DNA from 3 places in the Mesorhizobium sp. B2-4-6 genome. Region 1 is predicted to be linked to each of the others. Evidence: predicted binding sites of a transcription regulator. Region 1 holds the regulator's gene; each other region holds the start of a gene.
The links. Region 1 encodes LexA, which represses DNA repair genes until DNA is damaged. Its sites were predicted from a motif close to TGTTCNNNNTGTGTTCNG; they were not measured.

Region 1 (10,559 bases):
TGCGCGTCGCGGCGGAAGCCGGTGAAGAAGCGCGACATCTGCTCGTGCACCATCGTGTGGCGCGTCACGCGATAGTCGAAATCCTCCTTCTGCGCCTTGGTCGGGAGTTCACCGTAGAGCAGGAGGTAGCAGACCTCGAGGAAGTCGCCATGTTCGGCAAGCTGGTCGATCGGATAGCCGCGATGCAGCAGGATGCCGGCATCGCCGTCGATGAAGGTGATTGCCGACTCGCAGCTTGCCGTGGAGGTGAAGCCGGGGTCGTAGGTGAAGACGCCGGTCGTGCTGTAGAGCGCGCCGATATCGATCACGTCAGGTCCGGTCGACCCGCTTCGCACCTTGAATTCATGGGTCTTGCCGGCAAGTTCGAGCCTGGCGGTCGACTCATGCGCCTTGCCGCTCGGTTCCAGTTTTGTCGCAGCTTCGCTCATTGCAAACTCCTTTATGTTCTCATGCCGGCAAGGCAATTCCTGCAGACGACACGTCGAAATCACCGGAATGCGCGAACTTGCCATCGCATTTTAGGAGGTGCGTGCCAGATTGGGCCAAGGCCTAATGTTGCACTGCGAAACACACCTTTCAATGCCAATCTTCTTGGGCCAGTTCGCTCCTAATCGATTTGATCTCCAATCCTCGCCAGGCTTTCCTGGCGACCCAACACGGCAAGCACGTCGAACACGCCGGGCGAGGTGCTGCGGCCGGTCAGCGCGGCCCGAAGCGGCTGTGCCACGGCGCCGAGCTTGTGCCCACCGGCCTGCGCAAAGTCGCGGATCGAAGCCTCGGCCGAGGCGGCGCTCCAGTCGCCCTCGACGGCAGACAATGCGCCATGCGCGCCGCGCAGAATCGCGCGCGCATCCGCGTTGAGCAAGCCGGCCGCCTTCTCATCCAGCGGCAACGGCCGCTCGGCGAACAGAAACGCCGCTCCGTCGACCAGCTCGACCAGGGTCTTGGCCCGCTCCTTGAGACCGGGCATGGCGGCAAGCAGTTGCGCCTTGCGCCTGTCGTCGAGCTTTGCCGCGAGCATCGGGCCGCCTTCGAGATAGGGCAAGGTGGCGACGAAGATGTCGAACAGCGCCTGGTCATCCATCTTGCGCATATGGACGCCGTTCAGCGCCTCGAGCTTGGCGAAGTCGAAGCGCGCCGCGCCCTTGTTGACGTCGCCGATGTCGAACCACGCGATCATGTCCTTGACCGACATCACCTCGTCGTCGCCATGGCTCCAGCCGAGCCTGGCCAGGTAGTTGAGCAGAGCCTCGGGCAGATAACCCATGGCGCGATAGGCCTCGACACCGAGCGCGCCGTGCCGCTTTGACAGCTTGGCGCCGTCGGCGCCGTGGATCAGCGGGATGTGCGACATCGACGGCACATCCCAGCCCATGGCATTGTAAATCACCGTCTGGCGCGCGGCGTTGGTCAGGTGATCGTCGCCGCGGATGATGTGGGTGACACCCATGTCGTGATCGTCGACGACGACGGCATGCATGTAGGTTGGGACGCCGTCGGAACGCAAGATGATGAAGTCGTCGAGATCCTTGTTCGGGAAGCGCACCTCGCCCTGCACGCGGTCGTTGACGATCGTCACGCCTTCGGTCGGCGCCTTGATGCGGATCGCACCCTTGACGCCTGCCGGCGCCTCGGAGGGGCCGCGGTCGCGCCACTGGCCGTTGTAGCGCGGCGGCAGACCCTTGGCCCGGGCCGCCTCGCGCATCGCCTCGAGCTCGGCCGGCGTCTCGTAGGCGTAATAGGCCTTGCCCATGCGCACCAGCTCCTCGGCCACCTCGCGATGACGCGGCGCGCGCTCGAACTGCGAGACCGCCTCGCCGTCCCAGGAGAGGCCAAGCCAGGTCAGCCCGTCGAGAATGGCGGCGGTGGCAGCTTCGGTGGAGCGCTCGCGATCGGTATCCTCGATGCGCAGCAGCATCGTGCCGCCGGTGTGCCTGGCATAGAGCCAGTTGAACAGCGCCGTACGCGCCCCGCCAATATGCAGGTAGCCTGTGGGCGAGGGGGCAAAACGGGTGACGACCTTGTCGGACATGGAACTCTCGAGGAAGCACTGAAAAAATGCATGTTTCGCGCGGACTTCCACGCGACCGGCGTTCATGTAGCATAGGCGGTCTGGGGCGCAAGGGGCAGACCCGATGGCTGGACGTGGCCGGGGCGCGGAGGAGGGCGGGGGAACGACAGCTGGCGTCAGCGAACGCCTGATGTTTGCCCATGCCACGCCCGAAGAGACAGCGCCGGTTTCGTTCCCGGAGCCGCGGTCATCTACCGAGCTTATGCCGCTCGGTGACGGCGCAATACGGCCGGTCTCGCCAACGGCGAGCGTCGGCCGTATCCGCAAACAGCTTGGCCGCGCCTCGCTTCCCGCACTGCGCCGGAGCATCGGCACTGCTGCCGCCACCGAGCTCGACCGCGGCATCGGCTTCCTGCTGGTGCCGGTGTTTCTGGCCGCCGGCGTCATCTGTTACTTCTCGCTGAGCGCTGAGCCGGATCTCTACAGGCCGCTTGCGGCGGTGGCCCTGGTGGCTGTCTGCGCGACGGCCTCGCGTTCTCGGCACAGAACGCACCTTGTCTTCATGGCGGCGTTTTTCTGCGCCTTGGGTTTTCTCGCGGCCAAGGTCGAGACATGGCGAATGGCGACCCCGATGCTGGGCTCGGAAATCCAGACACGGCTGACGGGCCGCCTCGTCACCGCCGAGGCGATGGCCAATGGCCGTGTCCGGCTGACCATCGACTTGATTTCCACGGAGCATCCGAAGCTGCGCTACGCGCCGGACCGCGTCAGGCTTTCGGCGCGCAGGATCCCGCCCGACATGACAGCCGGGTCGATGCTGACCGGCTATGCCAAGCTGTTGCCGCCGACCGGCCCGGTTCGGCCGGACAGCTACGACTTTTCATTCGACAGCTATTTTGCCGGGATCGGCGGCAGCGGCTTTTTCCTGGGTGATCCAAAGCTGATTGCGCCAGCGGAAGCGCCCTTTGGCGCGCGCGTCGCATCGGCAGTGGAAAACGCGCGCGAAGGGATCGCCGATCACATCAGGAGCGCCATCGGCGGATCCGAAGGCGAGATCGCAGCCGCACTGATCGTCGGCGTCCGCGCCGGCATTCCGGAAACCATCAACGAGTCGATGCGACGGACCGGCATCTACCACATCATCTCGATCTCCGGGCTGCATATGGCGCTGGTCGCCGGCACGATCATGGTCCTTTTGCGCGGCGCCTTCGCGCTGTTTCCGGATTTCTCGTCGCGCCGGCCGGTGAAGAAATATGCCGCTGCAATCGCGCTGTTCTCGATCGCCGCCTACCTCGTGATCTCCGGCATCGTGGTGGCGGCCGAGCGGAGCTTCATCATGCTGGCCGTGATGCTCGCCGCCGTGCTCTTCGACCGCGCGGCGCTCACCATGCGCAACCTGGCGATCTCGGCCATCGCCGTCATCCTTGTCTCGCCGCACGAAGTGGTCGGCCCGAGCTTCCAGATGTCCTTCGCCGCCACCGCCGCGCTGGTCGGCGCCTATGCCGGTTTTGCCGACTATCGCGCCGGCAAAACGACCGCGCCGCCGGCAAAGCGTTCGTTTCTCGGCTTCGTGTCGCGAAAAGTGGCGGTTGGAGTGGGCGGCGCCGCTATAACGTCGCTCATCGCGGGCAGCGCGACATTGTTGTTTGCGATCTGGCACTTCCAGCGGGTGTCGCCGCTCAGCCTGCTGGCCAATCTGGCGGTCATGCCGATCGTCTCACTGATCGTCATGCCGTTCGCCGTGTTGAGCGCGCTGGCCATGCCCTTCGGCTTCGACGGTCCATTCCTTTATGTGATGGGCCAGGGCCTGACGGCGATGATCGCCATCTCGGCGTGGATCTCCGAGCGCTCACCGGTCGATGCCGTCGGGCTGATCTCGATCCAGTCGGTGCTGCTGGCCACGGTCGCGCTGGTCATCGCGACGATGGCCACCACCTGGCTGAGGCTTGCCGCCGTACCCTTCGCGCTCGCCGCGCTGCTGGCCATTCCTCATGCCCGCGCCCCGGATGTGCTTGTCTCGGAGGATGCGCATCTGGTGGCGATGCCGATCGGCGGCGGTGAGCTTGCCATCAACCGCACGCGCTCCAACGAGTTCACCACCGACAACTGGAAACGGGCGCTGAAAGCCGAGGAAATCGTACCGCCGGAGACGTTCGCTAAAGACGCCATGGACATCGCCGATCCCGTCGACCTGCCGCCCGGCTCGCCGTTCTACTGCACCGGCGACCTCTGCATCGGCCGGCATCCTTCCGGCGCCATCGTCGCGCTCGCCGAGAATCGCGCCAGCGCCCGGCCTGCTTGCGGTTTCGCCGACCTCATCGTCATCGACGACGCCACAGCCTACAACCCATGCCGCGATGCGCGCGTGCTTGTCGTCACCAAGCGGCAACTGGCACGCGACGGCAGCGCCGCCATCTTCTTCGATTCGCGATCGGCAACGGCGCGGCCGACCGTTCGCTACGCGGTCGAAGAACCATACCGACCCTGGCACGAGCAGCGGAAATACGCGCGTGAGGCGAGGGGGCTGCCGCCCTATCAACGACCGGAAAAGCCGGCGGTCGCGCCGCAGTTGACAGAGTAGATGGCACGCAATCCCGGCGGAGACCGCCGTGCGGTTCTGCTCAGTAACGGCGGATGAGTCCGACGAGCTTACCCTGAACCTTGACCCGGTCCGGTCCGAAGATACGGGTCTCATAGGCCGGGTTGGCGGCCTCGAGCGCGATCGAGGCACCCTTGCGACGAAACCGCTTCAGGGTCGCTTCCTCGTCGTCGACCAGCGCCACCACGATCTCGCCCGGACTTGCCGTATTGGCATTGCGGATAATGACGGTATCGCCGTCGAAGATACCGGCCTCGATCATCGAGTCGCCCTTGACCTCCAGCGCATAATGCTCGCCGCCCATGATCATGTCCGGCGGCACCGAGATCGAATGCGTCTGGTGTTGGATGGCGTCTATCGGCACGCCGGCGGCGATGCGGCCCATCACCGGAATGGATACGGCCGAAACAGCGTCGTCGTCATTGCTGGGTGTCGGCGTGCGCGAGGGCGTGGCCGGCTTGACCTGGCGGCCGAGATTGCCCTGGCCGCCCTGGATGACGCTCGGCGAAAACTTTCTCGCTGCATTCAGGCCGGGCGCGATCGAGTCGGGCAGCCGCAGCACTTCAAGCGCGCGCGCACGGTTCGGCAGCCGGCGAATGAAGCCGCGTTCTTCCAGCGCCGTGATCAGCCGATGGATGCCCGATTTGGAGGCGAGGTCGAGCGCTTCCTTCATCTCGTCGAAAGACGGCGGAATCCCGCTCTCCTTGAGGCGTTCATGGATGAACATCAGCAGTTCATGTTGTTTGCGCGTCAGCATGGCGGCCCCCTTGGGTTCTGAAACCAGAATCAGAAAAACAAACCCAGAACAAACACTATCTGTTCCAGTTGTGTTCCGCAACCGTTTAAAGTTTAGTGAATTTGTTGAGACTTCGGAAACAATGTTGCATCCAAGCGATACTCGGCCGAGCCAGGTCGGCGGTGTCATTGATTCCGCTCGATTTTGCAGCCCTCCTCAAGCTGCAGCGCGGTCCACCACCGTCACAAAGGCGGGGGCGGGATCGCTTCGGCTCTTGCGCGAACGTGCTTCACCGTGAACGAAACGGACCCAAAATGCCAACCTCGGCAATGATTCCGATCCATGGTCTTCGCCGTCTATGGACCAGCTAACATGGCGCAGAAGGTTCTTGCCGTGGCACGGACGGTGGTGAGACAACCACCCTTGGCCAACCATGAGGGGCGCCATGCCGAAATGGAGGCGGCAGCATGATGGGGGGAATTCCTGATCTCGCCGAGATCGAGGCGATGGATGCCGCGGATCCGCTGCGCGCGCTGCGCGATCGCTTCGTCCTGCCGGAGGGGGTGATCTATCTCGATGGGAATTCGTTGGGAGCGGCCTCGCACGCCGCATTCGACGAGTTGCGCAAGGCAGCCGCCGAGGAGTGGGCGCATGACCTCATTCGTGCCTGGAACAAGGATGGATGGTTCGACATGCCGGTCGAGCTGGGCGACCGGCTCGGGCGCCTGATCGGCGCGGCGCCGGGCCAGACCGTGGTCTGCGACACCACGTCGATCAACATCTACAAAGTGCTGCACGCGGCGATGGCGATGCGGCCGGGCCGAACCGTGATCGTTGCCGAGGGCGACAGTTTTCCGACCGATATCTATATGGCCGAAGGGGTGGCCTCGGCCGGAAAGAACGCTGTCCTGCGCCTGGCTGGCGTGGACGCGCCGACCATCGAGGAACTGATCGACGAACGCGTGGCGGTGGTGTTGGTCAACCACGTCAATTACAAGTCCGGCGAGTTGCGCGACATGGCGGCGCTTACGCGCATGGCGCATGACGCCGGTGCGCTGATCGTATGGGATCTCTGCCACAGCGCGGGCGCCATGCCGGTTGAGCTTGACAGGGCAAGCGCCGATTTCGCCGTCGGCTGCACCTATAAATATCTCAATGGCGGGCCGGGTTCTCCTGCCTTCATCTATGCGGCCGAGCGGCATCTTGCCGATGTGCGGCAGCCGCTCAGCGGGTGGTGGAGCCATGCACGGCCGTTCGCCTTCGAGCAAGCCTATGCGCCAGGCACCGGCATCCGCCGATTTCTGTGCGGCACGCAGCCGGTCCTGTCGATGCGGACGCTGAAAGGCGCGCTCGACATCTGGAACGGCGTTGACCTGGCGACGGTGCGGAGGAAGAGCATTGCGCTGGCCGATCTATTCATCGAACTCGTCGAGGTACGGTGCGGCGGTTGCGATCTTACGCTGGAAAGCACCCGCGACGGCGCCAAACGCGGCAGCCAGATTTCCTTCATTCACCAGCATGGCTACCAGATCATGCGGGCCCTGATCGAACGCGGCGTGATCGGTGATTTTCGGGCGCCGTCGACCATGCGCTTCGGTTTTACCCCGCTCTATGTCGGCTACAGGGATGTCTGGAATGCCGTCGAAGTGCTCGAAGACATCTTGCGGACCGGCGTCTGGCGAGAAGCCCGCTTCGCGGTCAAGACAACCGTTACCTGACCGCGGCGATGCCAATTAAACTCCGCTCAACATCGACCTGATCGCGGAGGGGCCGTGTTCGAAAACCGTATTGCCGACTGGGACAACGCCTATGCCAACGGCGCGAACATCGCCGGCGGCGACCGCTGGCCCGCGGCTTGGGATCACCCGGCGCGGGCCTTTCGGGAAAAGCTGCTGGCGCAAGGCAGGGCGCGGTTCGATATCGTGTACGGCGAAGCGCCGCGCAACCGGTTCGATCTGTTTCTCCCACCTGCTGCGCCAAAGGGGCTCGTCGTGTTCATCCATGGCGGTTACTGGATGGAGTCAGACAAGACCTCCTGGTCGCATCTGGCTGGAGGTGCGCTCGGCCACGGTTTTGCCGTCGCCATGCCGTCTTACACGCTTTGCCCGCGAACCAGGATCAGCGGCATCGTCAACGAGGTTGCGGCAGCGATCGAGAAGGCGGCAGCGATGATCGATGGTCCGCTGGTGCTGACCGGGCACTCGGCCGGCGGGCATCTCGCCAGCCGGATGGTGACCGCGGCCTCGCCGCTGTCGTCCGATGTGTCGCGGCGCATATGCCAGGTTGTTTCGATCTCAGGCCTGCACGACCTTCGGCCGCTGATGTTCACCGCACTGAACGAGACCCTGAACATCGACGAGAAGGAAGCGTTGAGCGAAAGCCCGGCTTTGCTGCGGCCTCGGCAGGGAGCTCGCGTCACCTGTTGGGTCGGCGGCGGCGAGCGTTCGGAATTCCTGCGCCAGAGCGCGTTGCTTGCTAACATCTGGACCGGGCTCGGCGCCGCCACCGGTTCAGTGGTCGAGCCGGACCGGCATCATTTCAACGTTGTCGATGGGCTCGGAGATCCGGATCATCCCCTCACTCGCGCACTGATCGCCGAATAGAGCAATTCGGCGGTGTGAACGGTTTCGGTCGAGAATTGCGTTTAAAACGGCGGGATAGACCGGCTCAGCGCAGCATCAGCACGCTGCACTCGGCGCCGACCTGCGCGGCGGGCGCGAAGGGCTGGCGCACGATCAGGCCGTTGGCGTCGGCAAGCATGCGCAGCATCGAGGAATCCTGGATGCCGAAAGGCGTCGCGACCAGGGTGCCGGAGTCCTCGCGCACGACGGCGCGCACGTAGTCCTGCCTGAGATCGTTGGCCTGCATCGCGGCGCCCAGCCGGGCCGTTCGCACGTCCTGCCGGTGATCGCGGCCGCCGAGCCTGGCAAGCAGCGGCTTCAGGAAGAGTTGCGAGCAGACGATGCTTGCCACCGGATTGCCGGGCAGGCCGATGCAACGGACATTGCCAAGCCGGCCAAACATCAGCGGTTTGCCGGGGCGCATGGCGATCTTCCAGAAGTCGAGCTGCATGCCTTCGCCGGTCAGCACGTCATGGATGAGGTCGTGGTCGCCGACCGAGGCGCCGCCGAGCGTGACGATGACATCGGCGTTCGCCTCGACCGCTTTCCTGACCAGCGCGGCGATCGCCTCCTGGCGGTCGGCGGCGATGCCGAGATCGAGCGCGCGCGCGCCGACCGACTGGGCGGCGGCGACGACGCCATAGGCGTTGGACGAAATGATCTGGTCGGGGCCGAGCGCGCTGCCCGGCGGCAGCAATTCGTCGCCGGTGGCGATGATGGCGACCAGCGGCCGCCGCACGACGTTCAAGGCAGGATGGTTGGCTGAGGCCGCCAGCGAAAGGGCCGCCGCGTCGAGCGCGCGGCCTTTTTCGAGCAGCACGTCGCCCTGGCCGAAGTCGAGCCCGCGGCGACGGACGTTGCGTCCTTCGGCGGTCGGCTCCGTCACTTCGATCTGGCGGTTGCCAAGGTCGCTGACGTTTTCCTGGATGACGATGGTGTCGGCGCCTTCAGGCAGCGGCGCGCCGGTAAAGATGCGCACGGCCTGGCCTTTGCCGACGGTTCCGGAGAAACCGCGCCCGGCGGGCGCCATGCCTATGACCTCAAGTTCAGCCGGCGCTGAAGCGACATCGGCGGATCTTGCGGCATAGCCGTCCATGGCCGAGGCGTTGAATGGCGGCTGCGTGCGTAGCGCCACGACCGGCTCCGCCAGGACCCGCCCAGCCGCTTCGGCGAGCGGAATGCTTTCGCCAGGCAATGGCGCGGCGCCGTCGAGCAGGCGTTCGAGCGCTTCGGCGACCGGAACCAAGGCCATCAGGCATCCACCTTGTAGTCGCCGGACTTGCCGCCTGTCTTCTCGACGAGCCGGATGCCGGAAACCACCATGCCGCGGTCCGCCGCCTTGGCCATGTCGTAGATGGTGAGGCAGGCGACCGACGCCGCGGTCAGCGCCTCCATCTCCACGCCGGTCTTGCCTGTGACGCGGGCAAGCGCGGTGACCCTGAGGCCAGGCAGCGTGCGGTCCGGCTCGATCTCGACGGCGACTTTGGTGAGAAGAAGCGGATGGCAAAGTGGGATCAGCTCATGCGTCTTCTTTGCCGCCATGATGCCGGCGATGCGTGCGGTGCCCAGCACGTCGCCCTTCTTGGCATCGCCGGCGAGAATCATCTCCAGCGTTTCCGGCTGCATCGAGACAAAACCTTCGGCGATCGCCGTGCGGGTCGTCTCGGCCTTGTCGCCGACATCGACCATATTGGCATCGCCCTTGGCGCCAAGATGGGTGAGGGCCATCTCAGATGGCCTCGGCCGCTGCCTTGCCTGTCAGCAGAAGCTCGGTCGCCGCGGCCACGTTCGCCTGCCGCATCAGGCTCTCGCCGACGAGGAAGGTGCTGATGCCGGTCTTCTGCATCCTGAGGCAGTCGTCGTGGGTGAAGATGCCGCTCTCGCTGACCAGCAGGTAGCCGCCCGGCACCATTCGCGCCAGCCGCTCGGAAGTCTCAAGGCTGGTCTCGAAGGTCCGCAGATCACGGTTGTTGATACCGATCAGTTGCGACGACAATTTTAGCGCGCGCTCCGTTTCGGCCTCGTCATGCACCTCGATCAGCGCGTCCATCCCGAGTTCGAAGGCGATAGCTTCCAATTCGCTCGCCAGAGCATCGTCCACGCTTGCCATAATGATCAGGATGGCGTCTGCGCCCCAGGCTCGTGCTTCGTAGACCTGGTAAGGGTCGAATAGGAAATCCTTACGCAATGCCGGCAGCGACACCGCCTTGCGCGCCTTGGTGAGAAATTCCGGCGCGCCCTGGAAGGATGGCGCGTCCGTCAGCACCGAAAGGCAGGTCGCGCCACCTTTCTGATAGGCCTGCGCCAATGTCGGCGGGTCGAAATCGGCGCGGATCAGGCCCTTGGAGGGGCTGGCCTTCTTGATTTCGGCAATCAACGCGAAGCCGCCGCCCCGGCGCTTGGCCTCGAGCGCAGCAAGGAAGCCGCGCGGCGGCTCGGCGTCCCTGGCCTTCGCCTTGACCTCGGCGAGCGGCATGGCGAGCTTGGCTGCCGCGATCTCGTCGCGCTTGTAGGCTTCGATCTTGCGCAGGATGTCCGACAAGGCCTTATCCGTTCGAAATCTCGACGAGCTTGTCCAGCACGCCAAGCGCG
Region 2 (10,559 bases), on a different contig from region 1:
CGGGCCGGGATTGTCGGAAGCGAAGTTCGGCTTGCCGTGGCGCATCGGCACCAGCGCCGCGGGCGGCTGCGTCGCCGACATCAGGTGACCGTCAGCCGAGAAGCGGTAGATGTTGGGACCATATTCGTCGGAGATGAACATCGTGCCGTCCGGCAGCCGCACGATCGCTTCGTTGTCCAACGCCAGCTTGCCGTTGTCGGCCTGCGGCAGGATCGGCATGCCGCCTGCGGCTTCGCGCACGCCGTTCAACGGATCGAGGCCGGTGGCGTCTGCGCCCTTGTCGTCGGTCAGAAGCATCGTGTCGGCGAGCGTCGCCTTGACGCCGGTCTGTTCCTGTCCGGCGGCGGGCGCCGCGCCGGGGGCGGTCGGGGCCAGCTCGATCGAGATGGTGTTGAGGCGCGGGCGATAATCGGTGGTGCCGACGACATTGTAGCCGCGATCCGGCAGCAGCCAGAGCGAGCCCTTGTAGCCGGCGCCGTCACGCGCCCAGGACTTGGTGTCGATCGCCATGCCGGAGCCCGAGCCGAAGGTCTCGCCGAACTTGTCCTTCTGGCTGGCCGGAATGCGGCCGATGCCGACCAGCCCCTTGTTGACATAGGCGACGCCGTCGGCGAGCGCCGGGGTGAGGGCAGTGAACAGGGCAAGCGCCGCGCCGAGCGCGACGGTTCGGTTAAGGTGTTTCATCGATATCCCCTTCTTGACGAGCAGAGCAGCCATTGGCTCAAAAAAGGCGCGGCATCGACGATGCGGCCAGCCCTGGCCGTCGAGCGGTCTAGGACGTGAACGTGATGGTTGCGTGACAGGCGGAGGTTCTTTCCTTCTCCCCTTGCGGGAGAAGCGCAACCATCAGCTCAGGCGGTTTGGTTTGCGGGTGGACTTTTGCTCCACGGAGTGCGGCGTTCGACGACGGCGTTGGCGAAGATGAGGAGCTTTCTGACGCAGGCGATGATGGCTTTCCTATGAGCTTTGCCGTTGCTCGTAAGGCGGCCGTAGAGAGCGACCAGAGCGGTTTTCCAGCGCTGGGATGCGGGCAATGCAGCAATTGAAGAGCGCTCGGCGGACACGACTGCGACTGCCGGCGATATGGCGCTCGCCGGTACGTTCGCCCGAGTCCTCGTGCAGTTCTTCAACGGGCTGATCATCATCCTGTCGCTGCTCGGCCATAAGTAAGACCAGGCAAGGTACAGGTGAGAGGGCAGGTCACACCGCCGCCACAAACCCGTCCAGCACGCGTTTCTGGCCGGCCTTGTCGAAGTCGATGGTGAGCTTGTTGCCGTCGATGGCCGCGATGTTGCCGTTGCCGAATTTCTGGTGGAAGACGCGGTCGCCGACATTGAAGGCGGACGGCGTGTCGGCGACGGATTTGGCGACCAGCTCGCCCTCGATGGTGCGGCCCTTCACCGAGGTGCGGCCGGCGCCGTAGCCGGAGTCTGTCTCGCCATAGCCGATGCGTTCCACCTGGTGGCCGGAGCGGGTGCCCCAGTTGCGGTCGGTCGCCTCGGTGCGGTTCGCCTGCGCCCGCTGCCAGCCGGGCGTCGCATAGGTGTTGGAGAAGCTGCCCTGGTCCTTGGCGCCGATATTGTCGAAGCGCGAGGCGCCGTAGGGATTCTGCCGACCGCCACCGCGCCCGGAAGCGAAGCCGCCGCCGCCATAGGGATTGCCGTAACCGCCATAGCTGTTGCCGCTGTCGGCGATATCGACATGGGTTTCGGGCAATTCGTCGACGAAGCGCGACGCGATCGTCGATTGCCACAGGCCGTGAATCTGGCGGTTGGAGACGAACCAGATATGCAGGTTCTTCTTGGCGCGCGTCAGGCCGACATAGGCAAGCCGGCGCTCTTCCTCGAGGCCGGAGCGTCCGCCCTCATCCAGCGCGCGCTGATGCGGGAACAAGCCTTCTTCCCAGCCGGGCAGGAAGACGGTCTCGAATTCGAGGCCCTTGGCCGAATGCAGCGTCATGATCGAGACCGCATCTTGCGACTCGCCCTGCTCGGCCTCCATCACCAGCGCGACATGCTCGAGGAAGGAACGCAGCGATTCATAGTCCTCCATGGAGCGGATCAGCTCCTTGAGGTTTTCCAGCCGCCCGGGCGAATCCGCCGAACGGTCGTTCTTCCACATGTCGGTGTAGCCGCTCTCCTCCAGGATGGTCTCGGCGAGTTCGGTGTGCGGGGTGGTTTCCAGCGCCTTCTGCCAGCGTTCGAAATTGGCTGCGACCTCGCGCAGCGCGGCACGCGGCTTCGGCTTCAGCTCGTCGCTTTCGGCGAGCGTCGCGGCAGCCTCCAGCATGGGGACGCGCATGGCGCGCGCCGTGTCGTGGATCTGGCGGATGGTGGCTTCGCCCAGCCCGCGCTTCGGCACGTTGACGATGCGCTCGAAGGCGAGGTCGTCGCCGCCGTTGGCGACGACGCGGAAGAAGGCCAATGCGTCGCGGATTTCCAAGCGCTCGTAGAAGCGCGGGCCGCCGATGACGCGATAGTTCAAGCCCAGCGTGATGAATCGGTCTTCGAAGGCGCGCATCTGGAAGGAGGCGCGCACCAGGATCGCCATGTCATTGAGGTTGTGCTTTTGCCGCTGGTAGGTCTCGATGGTGTCGCCGATGGCGCGCGCCTCTTCCTCCGAGTCCCAGGCCGCGTGGACATGCACCTTGTCGTCCTCGGGGTCGTCGCGGTCGGTGAACAGGGTCTTGCCGAAGCGGCCCTCATTGTGGGCGATGAGATGCGAGGCCGCGCCCAGAATATGCGCGGTGGATCGGTAGTTGCGCTCCAGCCGGATGATGGTGGCGCCCGGAAAATCCTTGTCGAAGCGCAGGATGTTGTCGACCTCCGCGCCGCGCCAGCCATAAATCGACTGGTCGTCGTCGCCGACGCAGCAGATGTTGACTTTGTTTTCGCTCACGGCCGGGCGCTCGCTGGCCTCCGCGGGGGCGGCCTGGCCGGCCGACGCCCGGTCGGACTTGCGGCCTTCGGCCGATGGGCCACGCCCAGAATTGGGGCGCTGTGCCAGGAGTCGCAGCCACATGTATTGCGCGGTGTTGGTGTCCTGATACTCGTCGACCAGTATGTATTTGAACCTGCGGTGGTACTCCTTCAGCACGTCCGGATAGGCGCGGAAGATGCGGATCGGGTGATAGAGCAGGTCGCCGAAGTCGCAGGAATTCAGCGTCTGCAGCCGTTCCTGATAGGCCTTGTACAACTGGCGGCCCTTGCCGTTGCCGAAGCTGCGCGCATCGCCTTCCGCTATTTCGTCGGGCCCGAGGCCCTTGTTCTTCCAGTTGTCGAGCATCTGGGCGAAGGTCTTGGCCGGCCAGCGCTTGTCGTCCAGCCCTTCGGCCTGGATCAATTGCTTGATCAGCCGCACCACGTCGTCGGTGTCGAGGATGGTGAAATCCGACTTCAGCCCGGCCAGCTCGGCATGTCTGCGAAGCAGCTTCACGCCGATCGAGTGGAAGGTCCCGAGCCACGGCATGCCTTCCACATTGCCTTCGCCGATCAGGTGGCCGATGCGCTGCTTCATCTCGCGCGCGGCCTTGTTGGTGAAGGTGACGGCCAGGATCTGCGAGGGGAAAGCCCTGCCGGTGGCAAGGATATGGGCGATGCGGGTGGTGAGCACCCGCGTCTTGCCGGTGCCCGCGCCGGCCAGCACCAGAACCGGGCCTTCGGTCGTCTCGACGGCGAGGCGCTGCTCCGGGTTGAGGCCTTTCAGATAATCGGGCGCGCCGTTCTGGCCGCTGCGCGCCGCCATGGCGCGCGCGGCTATGCCGGATGGAGCCGCCGCCGGCCGCGCATTCGGTTCATCGAAAAAAGGCATGTCTTCGGAAAAGCCCGACATCGCTCCCGAATGTAGTGATTCGGCAGCGAAAGACCAGAACTGTCTACGTTTTGTTCTAGTTTTGCGTGTCTGGCCCCAACTTGACAGCCGGAGCGGGTGAGGGAAAGCTGCCTGCAGGGCAGGGACGGCTCGCCGTCGCCTGAGAGCGGCCGCAAAGGCGCAACAGTCGAAGGAGCACCGTCTTGGCTGTCACCATCACCTCCCTCGTCCTTTTCCTCATCGGTCTCATCCTCGGCGGCGGCGGCATCTGGCTCGCCGTGCTGGGCGGCAGCTGGTACTATCTGATCGCCGGCGTTATCTTCGTGATCACCGCCTGGCTGCTGTTCAGGCGCAGGTCGACGTCGCTCTGGCTCTACGCGCTGTTCGTGCTCGTCACTTTGTGCTGGGCGGTCTGGGAAATCGGCTTCGACTGGTGGCAGCTTGGTCCGCGCGGCGGTGTCATCGTGCTCATCGCCCTATGGCTGCTGACGCCATGGGCAAGGCGAGGTCTGCGGGGGCCGGACGGGCGCGCGCCGCTGATCCTGGCCGTGCTCGCCTCGCTCGCGGTCGCCGGTTATTCGATGACAGCCGACCCCAAGGATATCGGCGGCACGCTGGGCACCGAGAAGGTGGCGGCGGCCGCCAATCTCGGCGGCGACATGCCGGCCGGCGAGTGGCACTTCTACGGCCGCACGCCCTTCGGCCAGCGCTATTCGCCGCTCGACCAGATCACGCCTGACAATGTCGCGAAATTGCAGCCGGCCTGGACCTATCGCACCGGCGACGTGAAAGGCCCCGACGATATCGGCGAGACGACCTATCAGGTGACGCCGCTGAAGATCGGCGACGCGCTGTTCATCTGCACGCCGCATAATTTCGCCATCGCCATCGATGCCGCGAGCGGCAAGGAGAAATGGCGCTACGATCCGAAGATCAAGCTCGACCCCGACCGCCAGCACCAGACATGCCGCGGCGTGTCCTATTATGCCGACGCCAAGATCGCCGCCGGCCAGCCTTGCGCCGCGCGCATCTATCTGCCGACTTCCGACGCGAGGCTGATCGCGCTCGACGCGGCGAACGGGCAGGTGTGTCCATCCTTCGCCGAGGGGGGCACGCTGAACCTGATGGCCAGCATGCCCTATCCGAAGTCGGGCTATTACTATTCGACGTCGGCGCCGCTGATCGTCGCTGGAAAGATCATCGTCGGCGGCGCGGTCAACGACAATTACTCGACCGAGGAGCCGTCCGGCGTCATCCGCGCCTTCGACGCCGGCACCGGCGCGCTGCTGTGGAACTGGGATTCCGGCAATCCGGATGTGACGACGCCGCTGCCGGCCGGGCAGAACTACACGCACAACTCGCCCAACATGTGGTCGACCGCGAGCGCCGACGAGAAGCTCGGGCTGCTCTATCTGCCGCTCGGCAATCAGACGCCGGACCAGCTTGGCATGGGCCGCAGCGCCAATGTCGAGAAATTCTCGTCCTCGATCACCGCGCTCGACCTCAACACCGGACAATTGCGCTGGGTGCGGCAGACCGTGCATCACGATCTGTGGGACATGGACGTGCCGGCGCAGCCGTCGCTGGTCGACATCACCACGGCGAACGGCGTGGTGCCGGCGCTGGTCGGGCCGACCAAGCAGGGCGATCTCTACGTGCTCGACCGGCGCACGGGCGAGCCGATCATTCCGGTCAAGGAAGCGCCCGCGCCCGGCGGCGCGATCGAGGGCGATCATGCCTCGCCGACGCAGCCGGCGTCCGATCTTTCATTCAATCCGAAGCCGCTGACCGGCGCCGACATGTGGGGCATCACCATGTTCGACCAGCTGGCGTGCCGGATCGAGTTGAAGAAGCTGCGCTATGAGGGACGCTACACGCCGCCCTCGCTGCAGGGCTCTCTGATCTATCCCGGCAATTTCGGCGTCTTCAACTGGGGCGGCGTCGCGGTCGATCCGGTGCGGCAGGTGATGTTCGGCATGCCGACCTACCTCGCCTTCACCTCGAAGCTCATTCCGCGCGCGGACGTGCCGGCGCCGGGCGACAACACCAAGGGCAGCGAGCAGGGGCTGAACCGCAACGAAGGCGCGCCATACGCGGTGGTGATGGGACCGTTCCTGTCGCCGCTCGGCATTCCCTGCCAAGCGCCGCCCTGGGGCTATGTCGCCGGCGTCGACCTCAAGACGGGAAACATCGCCTACAAGCACCGCAACGGCACCGTCTATGACATGACGCCGCTGCCCCTGCCGCTGAAGGTCGGCGTGCCGGGCATCGGTGGGCCGATGATCACGGGAGGCGGCGTGGCGTTCCTGGGCGCCGCGGTCGACGATTATCTGCGCGCCTATGACCTCACCACCGGGAGGCAGCTCTGGCAGGCGAGGCTGCCGGCGGGCGGCCAGTCGACGCCGATGACCTATACGGTGGCCGACGGCCGCCAGTTCGTCGTCATCGTCGCCGGCGGCCACGGCTCGGTCGGCACCAAGCCGGGTGACTACGTGATGGCCTACACGCTGCCGAAATAGGTGCGGGTGAGGCCGGTCTGCTGCGGGAGCAAGAAGCCGGCCAGCAGGACGGTCAGGAGAAGCGACGCGGGTATGGCGAGAAGCCAACGAGCCTCCAGGACACTGTGCCGATGGCCTTCCATTTTTTCGTTCCAACCTTTTAAGACAGCTCCAGCGCGTAACCCGCCAGCGCTGGAGCCTCTGCTTCGTGCTCAACCGCCGTTGCGGGAGCTTCCGGCAGTCGGTCAACGGAGGGTCGGTTGGTTCGTTCCTGGTGCAAGTCCCCAGTCGGCTATCGGTTCCGACTGAAGTCGCACATCACAAGCATTGGTCCCAAGGACGAAACATATAGCCCGCTATCTCATTGTGTCCCCGACTGGCGGCCATGAGTCCCTTCATCGCCAGTTTATGGATGCCCGTCACCCAGCCGGATGGCGGGCATCCATTGAGGGGCGGGCAAGAGGTGGATGGTGTCGATTTCCAATGAGTTGCGAGACGTGAACATCCGTTACGAGTGCCCTAGCTGCCACTCGCCGATCGTCAAAACCGGTTCATGGTTCAAGGCGGTAAGCATCTTCAGGTGCGATGACTGCAAGACCAAATTGCGCCTTGGCTACTCGGCTAAGCTGGCCCTTTTCCAAAGGCACCGCAAGTCGGCGTAGGTCGGGAGCTCCATGACATGCGTATGAGCGCCCGCAATCCCTGTCTTACGGCACGGACGCCTTCCCGAGACAACCCTGATCTATCGGTGGCCTCAGTTCCGGGAAACGACAATAGTGCTCCCCACCGGGATGATCTCGGTGTCCTCGATCTCATTGCGACAAATGACGATTTCGCGACCGTTGCCGCGCAGACAGAGCAATTGGCTATTGCCGTGCTTGTGGTCATGGCAATCAGCTTCGTCGCCGGGCCGGTCTTGTTTGCGGCTCTCGTGCTTGGCGCCCGGCATACATACTAACGGAGGCAAACTATGATCGAAACTTCCAGATCCCTGGAAACCAAGGTGGCGGGTCTGCATGAGAGGATGCAGACGGCCAACGTCAGCGTGGATGATATGGTCGCATTTCAGAAGGTCGCCGACATTTTGGACAATGGTCGCGGCGGCATCGACGTCGATGACCTGATCGCACTGTCCTTTGTCATGTCGGATGAGCGCTCAGGAAAATGCTAAATGGGACCGGAGGCGTCAGCGATAATGGTTTTGCTTTCGTGCAGTTCGGGGTGGACTTGTCGGCCGCTCGAAATCTCGCCTCAAATCTACTCCGTCGATAAATGCAGAGCAGCCTTGGCGGATCGTTTGGCTAAGTCCCCTGTCGGCGAAATTATTGGCCAGTGCAGGGAGGTTGACGCCACGTTTACCGATTCGCTGCCACCTGGATATTCCGTCCTAACAATCACCCGAGGCACAAAAACTACGAACTATCTCGTTCCCCACAAGGCGGACTGAGCGGCTTCGCCAGCGGGACGCCTTCGGTCGTCAGAAGCGGATCGGCCCCCGCCCTCGAATGGCCGAGCCGCCCAAGACCTGTTCGGAACACTTCAAAGCCCGAGATGGCCCCTCAGGCTCGGCACCTGGTCCAGCACCTGGTTGGTCAGGTCCGGGCCGGCGGCGGCCTCGGCCTGCTTGATCAGGGTCTCGCCGGCCTGCTGGATCTGCGTCATGTCGAGGCCGGACGCCTTGAGCGCGGCGATGCCGTTGATCAGCGCGCCGGCTTTTTCGCCGAGCACGCCGCCGAGCGCGCCCTGCAGCGACGATAGAAGTCCGCCGCCCGAATTGGCCGCCGCGCCGGCGGCCATCACGTCGTATTTCTGCGCCAGCGCACCGGCGCCGGGGATCTGGTCGAAGAAGGACGAAACGCTGGTGCCTTCCGCCTCGTGCTCCAGCACGGAAAAGATGGTGCCGACAAGCTTCTCGGTGGTCGGCTCGTCGAGGCCGGCCTTCGAGGAAACGGTGTTGATGATGTCCTGGACGTTCATGGCATTTCCCTTTTCGTCATTCGTATCGGCGAGGCGGCTCAGCTTCGCGTCCTAATGTGACAGCACCATCAAGACTTTCGGAAATGACCAAAACGTGATGAATCAAGCTGGCTTGTCGGCGCAGCGGCTCTAGTACGACTCCCCAAGGGATCGTTACCCGGGCGTGACTGGACCGTGCAATTCTCGATCCTATCTTGCTGTTCACCCGCCAATCGTCGAGGACAGCCATGACCGAACCCGTCGCCAAGCCCGTCATCACGCAGCCCGTCATCACTCAGGCGATGATCGATGCCTATGACGAATACACGCATCTGACGCTCGACCGCCGCCGCTTCATGGAGCAGTTGACCAAGCTGGCGGGCTCGGGCGCCGCGGCGGCCGCGATCGCGCCGATGCTGGCGGCCAATTCCGCCCAGGCCGCGGTCGTCGCCGAGGACGACAGCCGCGTTCAGGGCGAGGACATCACCTATCCTGGCTCAAGCGGCGAGATGAAAGCCTATCTGGTCAAGCCGGCGGATCAGTCGGGCAAGCTCGGCACCGTCATCGTCATCCACGAGAACAGGGGTCTCAACGCGCATATCCGCGACGTCGCCCGGCGGGTGGCGCTGGAAGGGTTCATCGCCCTGGCGCCGGACTTTCTATCGCCGCTTGGCGGCACGCCCTCCGACGAGGACAAGGCGCGCGACATGTTCACCAAGCTCGACGCTGCCCAGGTAGCGGCCGACGGCGTGGCGACGATCGCCTACCTCAAGGGCCTCAAGGACGCCAATGGCAAGGTCGGGGCGGTCGGCTTCTGCTGGGGCGGCGGCGCGGTGAACCAGCTTGCCGTCCATGCGCCCGACCTCAGCGCCGGCGTCGCCTATTACGGCATGCAGCCCAAGGCCGAGGACGCCGCGAAGATCAAGGCGCCGCTGCTTCTGCATTATGCTGGGCTGGACAGCAGGACCAATGCCGGCATCGACGCCTACAAGAAGGCGCTCGACGCCGCGCATGTCGAATACAAGGTCTATGTTTATGACGGCGCCAATCACGCCTTCAACAACGACACCTCGGCCGCGCGCTACGACAAGAAGGCCGCCGATCTCGCCTGGGGGCGGACGATCGCTTTCCTGAAGGAGAAGCTGGCCTGAGGTGTGTTGATATTCAGGTAAGGCCGGGCTGCAAACGATGATTTCCTCCGCTTCCGGTGCTCACGTACTTGAGTACGCCCCGCTCCGGTTCTCGGAAGCCGCCGTTTTCGACTCGGCCTGACCTGAATCTCATCGCATCTCGACGGCGCAGTCGCCGGATCACTCCAAAGCGGGTTTGTGGAAAGCGACGCCGGCGATGACCAGCGCAATGCCGATGCAGTCGGTGACGCTGGGCACCTGGCGCAGGACGACGACGCCGATCAGCGTTGCCGTGAGCGGCAGGAGCGAGAGCATCAATGCGAAGCTCGCGCGCGGCAGCCGCGCCATGGCGAGCTGGTCGCAAATGTAGGGGATGACCGAGGAGCAGATGCCGACGCCGATCGCGGCGACGAGGAGTTGCGGCGACGAGAAGGCAGGCAGCGCCTCGCGAAAGCCGATGGGCAACACGATAAGGAAAGCGACTGCCATGGCGGTGCCGAGGCCGGCGATGCCGATGCCTGCCTGGGCGACGCGGTGACCGATCACGATGTAGCCGACGAAGAGGGCACCATTCAAAAAGGCCCAGAACAAGCCGACCGGATCGCTGGACCATTTCACGTCGATGAGCAGCAAGGTGCCGACAACGGCAACGGCGAGCGCAGCAAAGTTGCGCCGGCTGCGCAGGCCGACCACCGCGACCGCGATCGTGCCGACGAATTCGATCGCCGCCACCAGCGAGATCGGCAGGCGGTCGAGCGCCAGATAGAACGAGCAGTTCATCACCCCCAGGCAGATGCCGAAGGCCAGCAGCAGAAGCCGCTGAGCGCGATCCGCGCGGGCGAAGACGCGCCAAGGCCTTGTCAGTGGGGCGAAGATGACAGCGGCGGTGGCGATGCGCAGCCAAGCCATGCCGAGGACGCCGACCTGGGCGAAAAGCAGCACCGCGAAAGCCGGGCCCAGATAATGGAACACGGCGCTGACGCAGAACCAGGCATGCGGCGGCAACGCGTTGGCCATTCCAGCAAGTGTGGTGGGGCCGGCGAGGGCGGGGCGGGGATCGATATCACCGCCGGCCTGCTTTGCAGCCGGAATTTGCGTTTGAACTCTCATAGGAGCATTATCGCAGGCAAAATTCATAGAATATATGCGTAATGAATGGCTTGAT
Region 3 (10,559 bases), 240 kb from region 1:
GTCGCATGTGCGGCTCTTGGCGCGTGTCGGCGCCGGCGCCAAGGCGATTGTCGTCGAGCGCCAGACGGGCGAAGGCGACGAGGCGCTCGTCTCTTCGGTCAGCCAGATCGTGGTCGGCGACGGCGCGGAAGTGGCCTGGCTGATCGTGCAGGAGCAGCCCGATACGGCCACGCATCTAGCCCAGTTCAAGGCGCATATCGGCAAGGATGCCAGGCTGACGCTGTTCGTGATGAACGCCGGCGGCAAGCTCGTTCGCCAGGAGATCGTCGTCAGGACGACGGGCGAAGGCGCGGACTTCAAATTGCGCGGCATCAACCTTCTGGCCGGCGACACCCATACCGACACCACCATGGTGCTCGACCACGCCGTGCCGCACACGACCTCGACGGAAGTGATCCGCAATGTCGTGACCGGCAAGGCGCGCGGCGTCTTCCAGGGCCGCATCAACGTGCATCAATACGCGCAGAAGACCAACGCCAAGATGGCCTGCAACACGCTGCTTCTGTCGGACGACGGCGAGTTCTCGACCAAGCCGGAGCTGGAGATCTTCGCCGACGACGTCGTCTGCGGCCATGGCGCGACGGTCACCGAGATCGACCACAACCATCTGTTCTACCTGATGGCGCGCGGCATCGACGAGAAGTCGGCGCGGGGGCTTCTGGTGAAGGCATTCGTGGCCGAAGTGATCGAGGAACTGGACGACGAGGCGCTGGTCGAAGCACTGGAAGCGCGGCTCGACGGCTGGTTTTCGACGCACGGATAGCGCCTGACCTTCTCCCCTTGTGGGAGAAGGTGGCCGAGCGAAGCTCGGTCGGGTGAGGGGCGTTGGAAGGATCTCGGCTTCGACCGACAAGGACTTTCGAAATGGACCAGAAGATCGAAACCACCCCCTACGACGTCGAGGCGATCCGCCGCGATTTCCCGATCCTGTCGCGCCAGGTCTACGGCAAGCCGCTGGTCTACCTCGACAACGGCGCCTCGGCGCAGAAGCCGCAGGTGGTGCTCGACACGATCCAGCACGCCTATTCACAGGAATACGCCAACGTCCATCGCGGCCTGCATTTCCTCTCCAATGCCGCGACCGATGCCTATGAGAATGCTCGCAAGTCGGTGCAGCGTTTTCTCAATGCGCCGAGCACCGACAACATCGTCTTCACCTCCAACACCACCTCGGCGATCAACACGGTCGCCTATGGCTGGGGCATGCCGAGGATCGGCGAGGGTGACGAGATCGTGCTTTCGATCATGGAGCACCACTCCAACATCGTGCCTTGGCATTTCATCCGCGAGCGGCAGGGCGCCAAGCTGGTCTGGGTGCCGGTCGACGATCTCGGCGCCTTCCACATCGAGGAATTCGAGAAACGGCTGACCGGCCGCACCAAGCTGGTCGCCATCACGCAGATGTCGAATGCGCTGGGCACGGTGACGCCGATCAAGGAGATCGTGCGCATCGCGCATGCGCGCGGCATTCCGGTCCTCGTCGACGGCAGCCAGAGCGCGGTGCACATGCCGATCGACGTGCAGGACCTCGATTGCGATTTCTTCGTCTTCACGGGACACAAGGTCTACGGCCCGTCGGGCATCGGCGTGCTCTACGGCAAGAAGGACAGGCTGGAAGAGATGCGGCCCTTCATGGGCGGCGGCGAGATGATCGAGGAGGTGACGGAAGACATCGTCACCTATAACGAGCCGCCGCATCGCTTCGAGGCAGGCACGCCGCCGATCGTGCAGGCGATCGGGCTGGGTGCGGCGCTCGACTACATGGAAAAAATCGGCCGCGAGCGCATCGCAGCCCATGAGGCGGATCTGAAGACCTACGCGCATGAGCGGCTGCGCGCTATCAATTCGCTGCGCATCTTCGGCGACGCGCCTGGCAAAGGCGCCATCATCTCGTTCGAATTGCAAGGTATCCATGCGCATGACGTGTCGATGGTGATCGACCGGCAAGGTGTTGCTGTCCGCGCGGGCACGCATTGTGCCCAGCCACTGTTGAAACGCTTTGGCGTAACCTCCACATGCAGGGCATCGTTCGGCATGTATAATACCAGGGCCGAAGTGGATGCCTTGGCCGAGGCGCTGGAAAAGGCGCGAAAGTTCTTCGGGTGACGATGATGGACGACGTGAGCGCGACCGCAGAGACTCTTTCGGAAACGGCTGGCAACGGCATCGTCTCGGCCTCGGCAATCCCGGCCGACGAGCTGGCGCGGTTGACCGACGACATCGTCTCGGCGCTGAAGACGGTCTACGACCCGGAAATCCCGGCCGACATCTATGAGCTCGGCCTCGTCTACAAGATCGACATCGAGGACGATCGTTCGGTCAAGATCGACATGACGCTGACCGCGCCCGGCTGTCCGGTCGCAGGCGAAATGCCTGGATGGGTCGAGAACGCCGTCGGGGCGGTCGAGGGCGTGTCCGGAGTCGAGGTCAAGATGACGTTCGATCCACCATGGACGCCGGATCGCATGTCGGAAGAGGCGCAGGTGGCGGTCGGCTGGTATTGAGCTTGACTTGCACGCTAGGTGAAACTTCACCATCTTAAGGGCAGACTCATTCCGCGGGCCTTGAACCCGCGCGAACGTGGAGAATGATATGGGACGCTTCGCCGTCATCACGATGACCGAAAAGGCCGCCGATCGGGTGCGCGAGATCGTCGCCACACGCGAAGGTGCGCATGGCATCCGGCTCGGTATCCAGAAGGGCGGCTGCGCCGGCATGGAATACACGGTCGACCTGGTGACCGAGCCGAACCCCAAGGACGACCATATCGAACGCGACGGCGCGCATGTCTATGTCGCGCCGGAAGCGGCGTTGTTCCTGTTCGGCACCGAGATGGATTTCGAGCAGACGACGCTGCGCACCGGCTTCACCTTCAGGAATCCGAACCAGAGCTCGGCCTGCGGCTGCGGCGAGTCGGTCGAACTGAAGCCAGCCGACCTCAAGGCGCTGGCAGAAGCACGGGCTTCGGCTTAGGTTTTACCTTCGCCCCGTTTACGGGGAGAAGGTGGCCTGAAGGGCCGGATGAGGGGTAAGCCTATCTCTCCGAAGCCGGCGCTGCACCTCATCTGCCTGCCGGCGTTCGTTGTTCGAAAAGCCAAGCAATTGGGCTTTTCGTCCGCTACGCGGACCACGCCTCACCTCCCCGTAAACGGGGCGAAGAGAGCTAATCCACCCACATCTTCATTCGCTTGTGCCAATCGGCGATCGATTCTTCCGGATAGACGTCGAACGCCTTGTCCTTCTTGCCGATATTCGGCTCGACCCAGTTCGCCTTGTATTTCAGCATCAGATGCACCTTTTCCAGTGGCGTCGGCAGGTCGCTGTCGATCGCCGAGGCGAAGGGGTGAACGAGGTCCGGCCAGGTTGGGTCGTAAAGCCACAGCGCCGCGCCGCATTTCCTGCAGAAATTGCGTTCGCCGGTCGAGACCTCGCAATGCGGATGCTCGTCATCCTCGATCTCGGCGCGGTAGACGCCGAGGTTGCGTTTGCCCCTGATATCAAGTGTCTCGTGGTCGGCACCGAGATTGATGGCGAAACCGCCGCCGCCCTGCTGCTTGCGGCAGATCGAGCAGTAGCAGAGCATGAACGGCACCGGCGTGTGGCTTTCCACCTCGAAGCGGACGGCGCCGCAGCGGCAGGAGCCTTTGAGCAGGACGGGCATGGCGCGATCTCCGTTTTCCGATCTCAACCTGTCAGCATGCTTTTGGTTGCGGCGATGACAAGGCCCATGCCGGATGAGATGATCGCGGCATGGATGGCATGGATAATGTCCGCCTTGAAGAATTGTTCGAAAGCCTTGGGCCGATAGGCATCCGAAAACTGTTCGGCGGCAAGGGCATCTATTGCGACGGCGTCATCGTCGCGGTCGTCGTGCGCGGCGAATTGCTGCTCAAGGCCGACGAAGAGAGCATCCCCGACTTCGAAGCCGCCGGCTGCAAGCAATGGACCTATGCAGGCTCGCGGCACGGCAAGGAGGTGGCGATGCCATACTGGAGCGTTCCCGACGAGGCTTTCGACGACCCCGACGAAATGGCGGTATGGGCGCGGCGCGCTTATGAGGCGGCGCGAAGGGCGGGGAGATAATTTTCGAGGGCGTTGTGACGGCTTTTTGGAGATGCCGAGGACAGCACCCCTCCCTGTCCTGCCGGACATCTCCCCCGCAAGGGGGGAGATTGACCCTCGCCACGACTTTCGCCAATCGCCGACGTTGCAAGAAGAATGCCGGCGGCCAAGCTGCTAATCTCCCCCTCGCGGAGGAGATGGCCGGCAGGCCAGAGGGGGTGACGGAACGCGGCGTTCGCTTTTGGCTATCGCTGCCGGTAGTTGAGTGTTCCGCGCCTACAACGCCTTCGCAATCTCCGCCGCCAGCCGCGCGTTGTTCTCGACCAGCGCGATGTTGGTCTTCAGGCTGCGGCCGCCGGTCAGCTCCAGGATCTTCGACAAAAGGAAGGGCGTCACCGCCTTGCCGGTGACGTTCTGGGCTTCGGCGGCCTTCTGCGCGGCTTCGATATAGCCGGCCATTTCGTCGGCCGGGATCTCGTCGTTCCGCGGCACCGGATTGGCGATCAGGATGCCGCCGCCGAGGCCCAGCGCCTGCCGCGTGCGATAGAAATGCGCGATGTCCTCAGGCGCATCGAGCGTCAGCGGCGCGCGGAAGGGCGATTGCCTGGACCAGAAGGCGGGCATCGTCTCGCAGCCATGGCCGATCACCGGCACGCCGCGCGTCTCCAGCACTTCCAGCGTCTTTTCGATGTCGAGGATCGCCTTGGCGCCGGCAGAGACAACGATGACCGGTGTGCGCGCCAGTTCGTCGAGATCGGCCGAGATGTCGAAGCTCTTTTCGGCGCCTTTGTGGACGCCGCCTATGCCGCCCGTGGCGAAGACCTTTATGCCCGCCATGTGCGCGGCGATCATGGTGGCCGCCACGGTGGTGCCGCCGGTGCGCTTTTGAGCGACGGCAAAGCCGAGATCGGCGCGCGACAGCTTCATGGCGTCGCCGGTCATGGCAAGCGATTCGCGTTCGCCGTCGGACAGGCCGATCTTGATGCGGCCGTCGACCACGGCGATCGTCGCAGGCATCGCGCCGCCATCGATGATGATCTGTTCGACCTTGGCGGCCATCGCGCCATTGTCGGGGTAGGGCATGCCGTGGGTGATGATGGTGCTTTCCAGCGCCACCACCGGCCGGCCGGCGGCAAGCGCCTCCGCCACGGGCGGGTGGATGTCGACGAAAGGGCGGGCGGTGTCGGGCGTCATGGCTGTCTCCGGTCAGGAGGAAGTGGATGTCTGGTGGCCCTATGCCACCTCCCGCGCCTCCGGCACAAGGCCAAGCGCCTGCATGAAGTTGCCCGCGGTGAAGGACGGCACGGCCTCCGGGCTCTCGATGGCCAGCATCGCCGCGGCAAGGCCTTCGCGCAGCGCGGCACGCAGCGGCAGGCCGCGCAGCAAGGCGGCGACCGTTGCGCCGGTCAAGGCGTCGCCGGCTCCGGTCACGTCGGCAATCTTGCGCGGCGCTGGTGGATCGATCTCGAAGATGCCGGTGTCGTCGAAGCCCAGAACCGAGGCGCTGCCGGACGTGACCACGCCGGCATTCAGGCCGGCCCGCCTGAGCGCGTCGACAAGGGTTTCGCCGGATAGCTCGGCGCCGGCCAACGCGGCGGCTTCGCGGCGGTTCATGAAAAGCAGCGACAGGTCGTCGAGCAGCGGCGCAAGGCGCACGACCTTGGCCGGCGAGACGGCGATGGCGAAGACCGGCCGGCCACCGGCAAGCGCTACCATGCGCTCCAGCGCCGCCGTCGGCAGGTTGGCGTCGCACAGGATGGCGTCGGCCGCGGCTATCGCCTCGCGCACCTTGGAACGCCTCATCTGTTTGGGGAAGGCAAGATCGTAGAGCGCCATGTCGGCTAGCCCGACGATCAGCTCACCTTCGGCGTCGATCAACGCCGTGTAGCTCGGCGTCGTGCGGTCGAGGAACACCACGGAGAGGTCCGCTATTCCGGCGTTGTCGATCGCCAAGGCGACGGTGTCGGCCGCGGCGTCGCCGCCGCGCACCGATACCAGCGAGGCCGACACGCCGCGCTTGACCACGCTGCGCAGCGCGTTGAAAACCACGCCGCCGACGTCCTCGCGCATGATGCCGGGATTCGAAGCGGCGGGCACATAGGCGCCCGAGACCTGGCCGCGCCGGTCGATATGGGCTCCGCCCAGCGCCAGGATTGTTGGGGATGTCGGCATGCGGATATGGTAACCTTGGTTGATGGTTGGCTGCGCACACTAGGTTTCTGCGCGTCGCCCCGCAATCGGCGCCGCGATTCGGGATATGCGGATATCAAATCTCTTCTGGACCAGTGGTTCTGGTTGGCTCAAGCCCTGGTGGCACAAATAAAGAACATAGCCAGATATTGATTGTTTTTCAGCTGCTTGCTCCCTTGCCAAATGAGAACAAAAAAGGTACAAAACAAGCAGGGATCACGGATTGTCCGGCCTTCATTGACGACCAAGGGGTGATGTATCATGGCTCAGAATTCTTTGCGGCTTGTAGAGGATAAGGCAGTGGACAAATCAAAGGCTCTGGACGCGGCGCTGTCGCAAATCGAGCGCGCTTTCGGCAAGGGCTCGATCATGCGGCTCGGCGCCAACGAGCAGGTGGTCGAGATCGAAACCGTGCCGACCGGCTCGCTCGGCCTCGACATCGCGCTCGGCGTCGGCGGCCTGCCGCGCGGCCGCATCATCGAGATTTACGGTCCGGAAAGCTCGGGCAAGACGACGCTGGCGCTGCACACGGTGGCGGAAGCCCAGAAGAAGGGCGGTATCTGCGCCTTCGTCGATGCCGAGCACGCGCTCGATCCGGTTTATGCCCGCAAGCTTGGCGTCGACCTCGAGAACCTTTTGATCTCGCAGCCCGACACCGGCGAGCAGGCGCTGGAAATCTGCGACACGCTGGTGCGCTCGGGCGCCATCGACGTGCTGGTCGTCGACTCGGTGGCGGCACTGACGCCGCGCGCTGAAATCGAAGGCGAGATGGGCGATTCGCTGCCCGGTCTTCAGGCTCGCCTGATGAGCCAGGCGCTGCGCAAGCTGACCGCCTCGATCTCGCGCTCCAACACAATGGTCATCTTCATCAACCAGATCCGCATGAAGATCGGCGTCATGTTCGGCTCGCCCGAGACGACCACCGGCGGCAACGCGCTGAAATTCTACGCCTCGGTGCGCCTCGACATCCGCCGCATCGGCTCGGTCAAGGACCGCGACGAGGTCGTCGGCAACCAGACCCGCGTCAAGGTGGTGAAGAACAAGCTGGCCCCGCCCTTCAAGGTGGTCGAGTTCGACATCATGTATGGCGAGGGCGTGTCGAAGACCGGCGAACTGATCGATCTCGGCGTCAAGGCCGGCGTCATCGAGAAGTCGGGTGCCTGGTTCTCCTACAATTCGCAGCGCCTCGGCCAGGGCCGCGAGAACGCAAAACTGTTCCTGCGCGACAATCCCGATACGGCGCGTGAGGTCGAACTTGCATTGCGCCAGAATGCCGGGCTGATCGCCGAGAAATTCCTCGAGAATGGCGGCTCCGAAGGCGGCGACGACGGTTTCGAGGACGAAGCCGGCGCCTTGTAGGGCCGGTTCGTTCCAGGAAGACCACGCAGCAGTTTCCTGTTCGGGACTGGGCGAAAGCTATTCGTCGGCTTAGTCGGAGTTCGGCCACAATCCTTGTTTATCGGCTTATGCTTATGTAACCGAGTTCTTGAGTATTGCGTACCCGAACCGCCGGCCTTCGCGCCGGCGGTTTTGCATTTTGCGGGCCGCGCCGGGCCGTCGCTCGCCGGCGGATTGACCTAACTCCGTGTTTCTGGACAGGCTCAAGAGCTACGGCTAAAAGGCCAATCTATCTTCTAAGCACCAAAGCCCATTTGCCGCCGGCAACGCCGGCGGTTCTCGCGAAAAGGCAGTACGCAATGAGTGGCGTGAACGACATCCGGTCGACATTTCTCGACTACTTCCGCAAGGAGGGCCACGAGATCGTCGCCTCCAGCCCGCTGGTGCCGCGCAACGATCCGACGCTGATGTTCACCAACGCCGGCATGGTGCAGTTCAAGAACGTCTTCACCGGCCTGGAGAAGCGTCCCTATTCGCGAGCGTCCACCGCGCAGAAGAGCGTGCGTGCCGGCGGCAAGCACAACGACCTCGACAATGTCGGCTACACCGCGCGCCATCTCACCTTCTTCGAGATGCTCGGCAATTTCTCGTTCGGCGACTATTTCAAGGAGCGCGCAATCGAGCTTGCCTGGAACCTGATCACCAAGGGTTTCGGCCTGAAGAAGGACAAGCTGCTCGTCACCGTCTATCACACCGACGACGAGGCGGCCGGTTACTGGAAGAAGATCGCCGGCTTCTCCGACGACCGCATCATCCGCATCCCGACCTCGGACAATTTCTGGGCGATGGGCGACACCGGCCCGTGCGGTCCGTGCTCGGAAATCTTCATCGATCGCGGCGAGCATATCTGGGGCGGCCCGCCCGGCAGCCCGGAAGAGGACGGCGACCGGTTCCTGGAATTCTGGAATCTGGTGTTCATGCAGTATGAGCAGGTGACGAAGGAAGAGCGCATCGACCTGCCGCGTCCCTCGATCGACACCGGCATGGGCCTGGAGCGCATGGCCTCCATCCTGCAGGGCGTCGAAAGCGTCTTCGAGACCGACCTGTTCAGGCATTTGATCGACGCGGCGTCCTCGGCGCTAGGCCAGGGGCCGAACCAGGAGAACGTGGGATCGTACCGCGTCATCGCGGATCATCTGCGCTCGTCCTCGTTCCTGGTGGCAGATGGCGTGCTGCCGTCGAATGAGGGACGCGGCTATGTGCTGCGCCGCATCATGCGCCGTGCCATGCGCCATGCGCAGCTGCTTGGCGCCAAGGAGCCGCTGATGTGGCAGCTGGTGCCGGCGCTGGTGCGCGAGATGGGCCAGGCCTATCCCGAGCTCGTGCGCGGCGAGGCGCTGATCACCGAAACCTTGAAGCTCGAGGAAACGCGCTTCCGCAAGACGCTGGTGCGCGGCCTCGGACTGCTTTCGGACGCCACCGAGACGCTGCATGCCGGCGACATGCTGGATGGCGAGACGGCCTTCAAGCTCTACGACACTTATGGCTTCCCGCTGGACCTGACGCAGGATGCGCTGCGCCAGCGCAGCATCTCGGTCGATATCGCCGGCTTCACCGACGCGATGGAGCGGCAGAAGGCCGAGGCGCGCGCGCATTGGACGGGCTCGGGCGAGGCCGCGACCGAGACGGTATGGTTCTCGGTGCGCGAAAAGACCGGCGCGACCGAATTCCTCGGCTATGAGACCGAGCAAGCGGAAGGCATCGTCCAGGCCCTGGTCAAGGACGGCAAGACCATCGACAGCGCGAGCCAGGGCGATGCGGTCGCCTTGGTCGTCAACCAGACGCCGTTCTACGGCGAATCCGGCGGCCAGATGGGTGACACCGGTGTGATTTCCGGGGAGGGTTTTTCAATCGAGGTCTCGGACACGCAGAAGAAGGCCGATGGTTTGTTCGTGCATCTCGGCAAGGTGGCTAAAGGCACGGTCAAGACGGGTGATGCCGTCGAGCTGAAGGTCGATCATGCCCGCCGCTCGAGGCTGCGCGCCAACCACTCCGCGACGCATCTCATCCACGAGGCGCTGCGCGAGGTGCTAGGCACCCATGTCGCGCAGAAGGGCTCGCTGGTGGCGCCCGACCGGCTGCGCTTCGACATCTCGCACAACAAGCCGATCTCGGCCGATGAGCTCGAGGAGGTCGAGCGCATGGCCAACGAGATCGTCGTGCAGAACAGTCCGGTGACGACGCGGTTGATGTCGGTCGACGATGCGATCGCCGAGGGCGCCATGGCGCTGTTCGGCGAGAAATACGGCGATGAGGTGCGCGTCGTGTCGATGGGCACCGGCCTGCATGGCGCCAAGGCCAATCGGCCCTATTCCGTCGAGCTTTGCGGCGGCACGCATGTGAGGTCGACCGGCGATATCGGCCTGGTGCGCATCCTGTCGGACAGCGCGGTGGCGGCAGGCGTGCGCCGCATCGAGGCGCTGACCGGCGAGGCGGCGCGCAGGCATCTGGACGAACAGGACAGACGGCTGAAAGCCGCGGCGGCGACCTTGAAGATCTCGCCGGCCGACGTGCCGTTGCGCGTCGAGGCGTTACTCGAAGAACGCAAAAAGCTCGAAAAGGAGCTTTCCGAGGCGCGCAAGAAACTGGCGCTGGGCGGCGGCTCGGCCGTTGCCGATGCTCCGGCCGCGAACGAGACCGTCGCAGGCGTGGGCTTCCTCGGCAAGGCGGTCACCGGCGTGGCGCCGAAGGACCTGAAGCCGCTGGCGGATGCCGGCAAGAAGACGCTCGGCTCCGGCGTCGTCGTCTTTGTCGGCGCGGGCGAGGACAACAAGGCAAGCGTGGTCGTCGGCGTCACCGACGATCTCACCGGCCGCTTCAGCGCCGTCGATCTCGTGCGCGTCGCCTCCGCCGCGCTCGGCGGGCAGGGCGGCGGCGGCCGCCCCGATATGGCGCAGGCCGGCGGCCCC

Region 2: FJ957_RS04885 (UvrD-helicase domain-containing protein) is a predicted target of LexA. The motif match lies at 3,872-3,889, and genes of this name have one in related genera.
Region 3: recA (recombinase RecA) is a predicted target of LexA. The motif match lies at 6,374-6,391, and genes of this name have one in related genera.

Annotation. Positions count from the first base shown of each region.
Region 1 is NZ_VFVI01000002.1:264,694-275,252, reverse strand. Features, by position in the region: gene gltA (citrate synthase) at 1-428, opposite strand, end outside; gene gltX (glutamate--tRNA ligase) at 608-2,032, opposite strand; gene FJ957_RS07175 (ComEC/Rec2 family competence protein) at 2,136-4,592, shown strand; gene lexA (transcriptional repressor LexA) at 4,633-5,367, opposite strand; gene kynU (kynureninase) at 5,817-7,064, shown strand; gene FJ957_RS07160 (alpha/beta hydrolase) at 7,119-7,949, shown strand; gene glp (gephyrin-like molybdotransferase Glp) at 8,014-9,219, opposite strand; gene moaC (cyclic pyranopterin monophosphate synthase MoaC) at 9,219-9,695, opposite strand; gene trpC (indole-3-glycerol phosphate synthase TrpC) at 9,697-10,509, opposite strand; gene trpD (anthranilate phosphoribosyltransferase) at 10,514-10,559, opposite strand, start outside.
Region 2 is NZ_VFVI01000001.1:1,027,786-1,038,344, forward strand. Features, by position in the region: gene FJ957_RS04875 (esterase-like activity of phytase family protein) at 1-684, opposite strand, end outside; gene FJ957_RS04885 (UvrD-helicase domain-containing protein) at 1,201-3,831, opposite strand; gene FJ957_RS04890 (glucose/quinate/shikimate family membrane-bound PQQ-dependent dehydrogenase) at 4,014-6,329, shown strand; gene FJ957_RS04900 (hypothetical protein) at 6,988-7,266, shown strand; gene FJ957_RS04905 (hypothetical protein) at 7,279-7,479, shown strand; gene FJ957_RS04915 (hypothetical protein) at 7,848-8,285, opposite strand; gene FJ957_RS04920 (dienelactone hydrolase family protein) at 8,513-9,415, shown strand; gene FJ957_RS04925 (DMT family transporter) at 9,575-10,411, opposite strand.
Region 3 is NZ_VFVI01000002.1:503,994-514,552, reverse strand. Features, by position in the region: gene sufD (Fe-S cluster assembly protein SufD) at 1-763, shown strand, start outside; gene FJ957_RS08410 (cysteine desulfurase) at 865-2,106, shown strand; gene FJ957_RS08405 (SUF system Fe-S cluster assembly protein) at 2,112-2,504, shown strand; gene sufA (Fe-S cluster assembly scaffold SufA) at 2,593-2,973, shown strand; gene FJ957_RS08395 (GFA family protein) at 3,164-3,661, opposite strand; gene FJ957_RS08390 (TfoX/Sxy family protein) at 3,760-4,083, shown strand; gene FJ957_RS08380 (pseudouridine-5'-phosphate glycosidase) at 4,339-5,256, opposite strand; gene FJ957_RS08375 (carbohydrate kinase family protein) at 5,296-6,234, opposite strand; gene recA (recombinase RecA) at 6,514-7,611, shown strand; gene alaS (alanine--tRNA ligase) at 7,950-10,559, shown strand, end outside.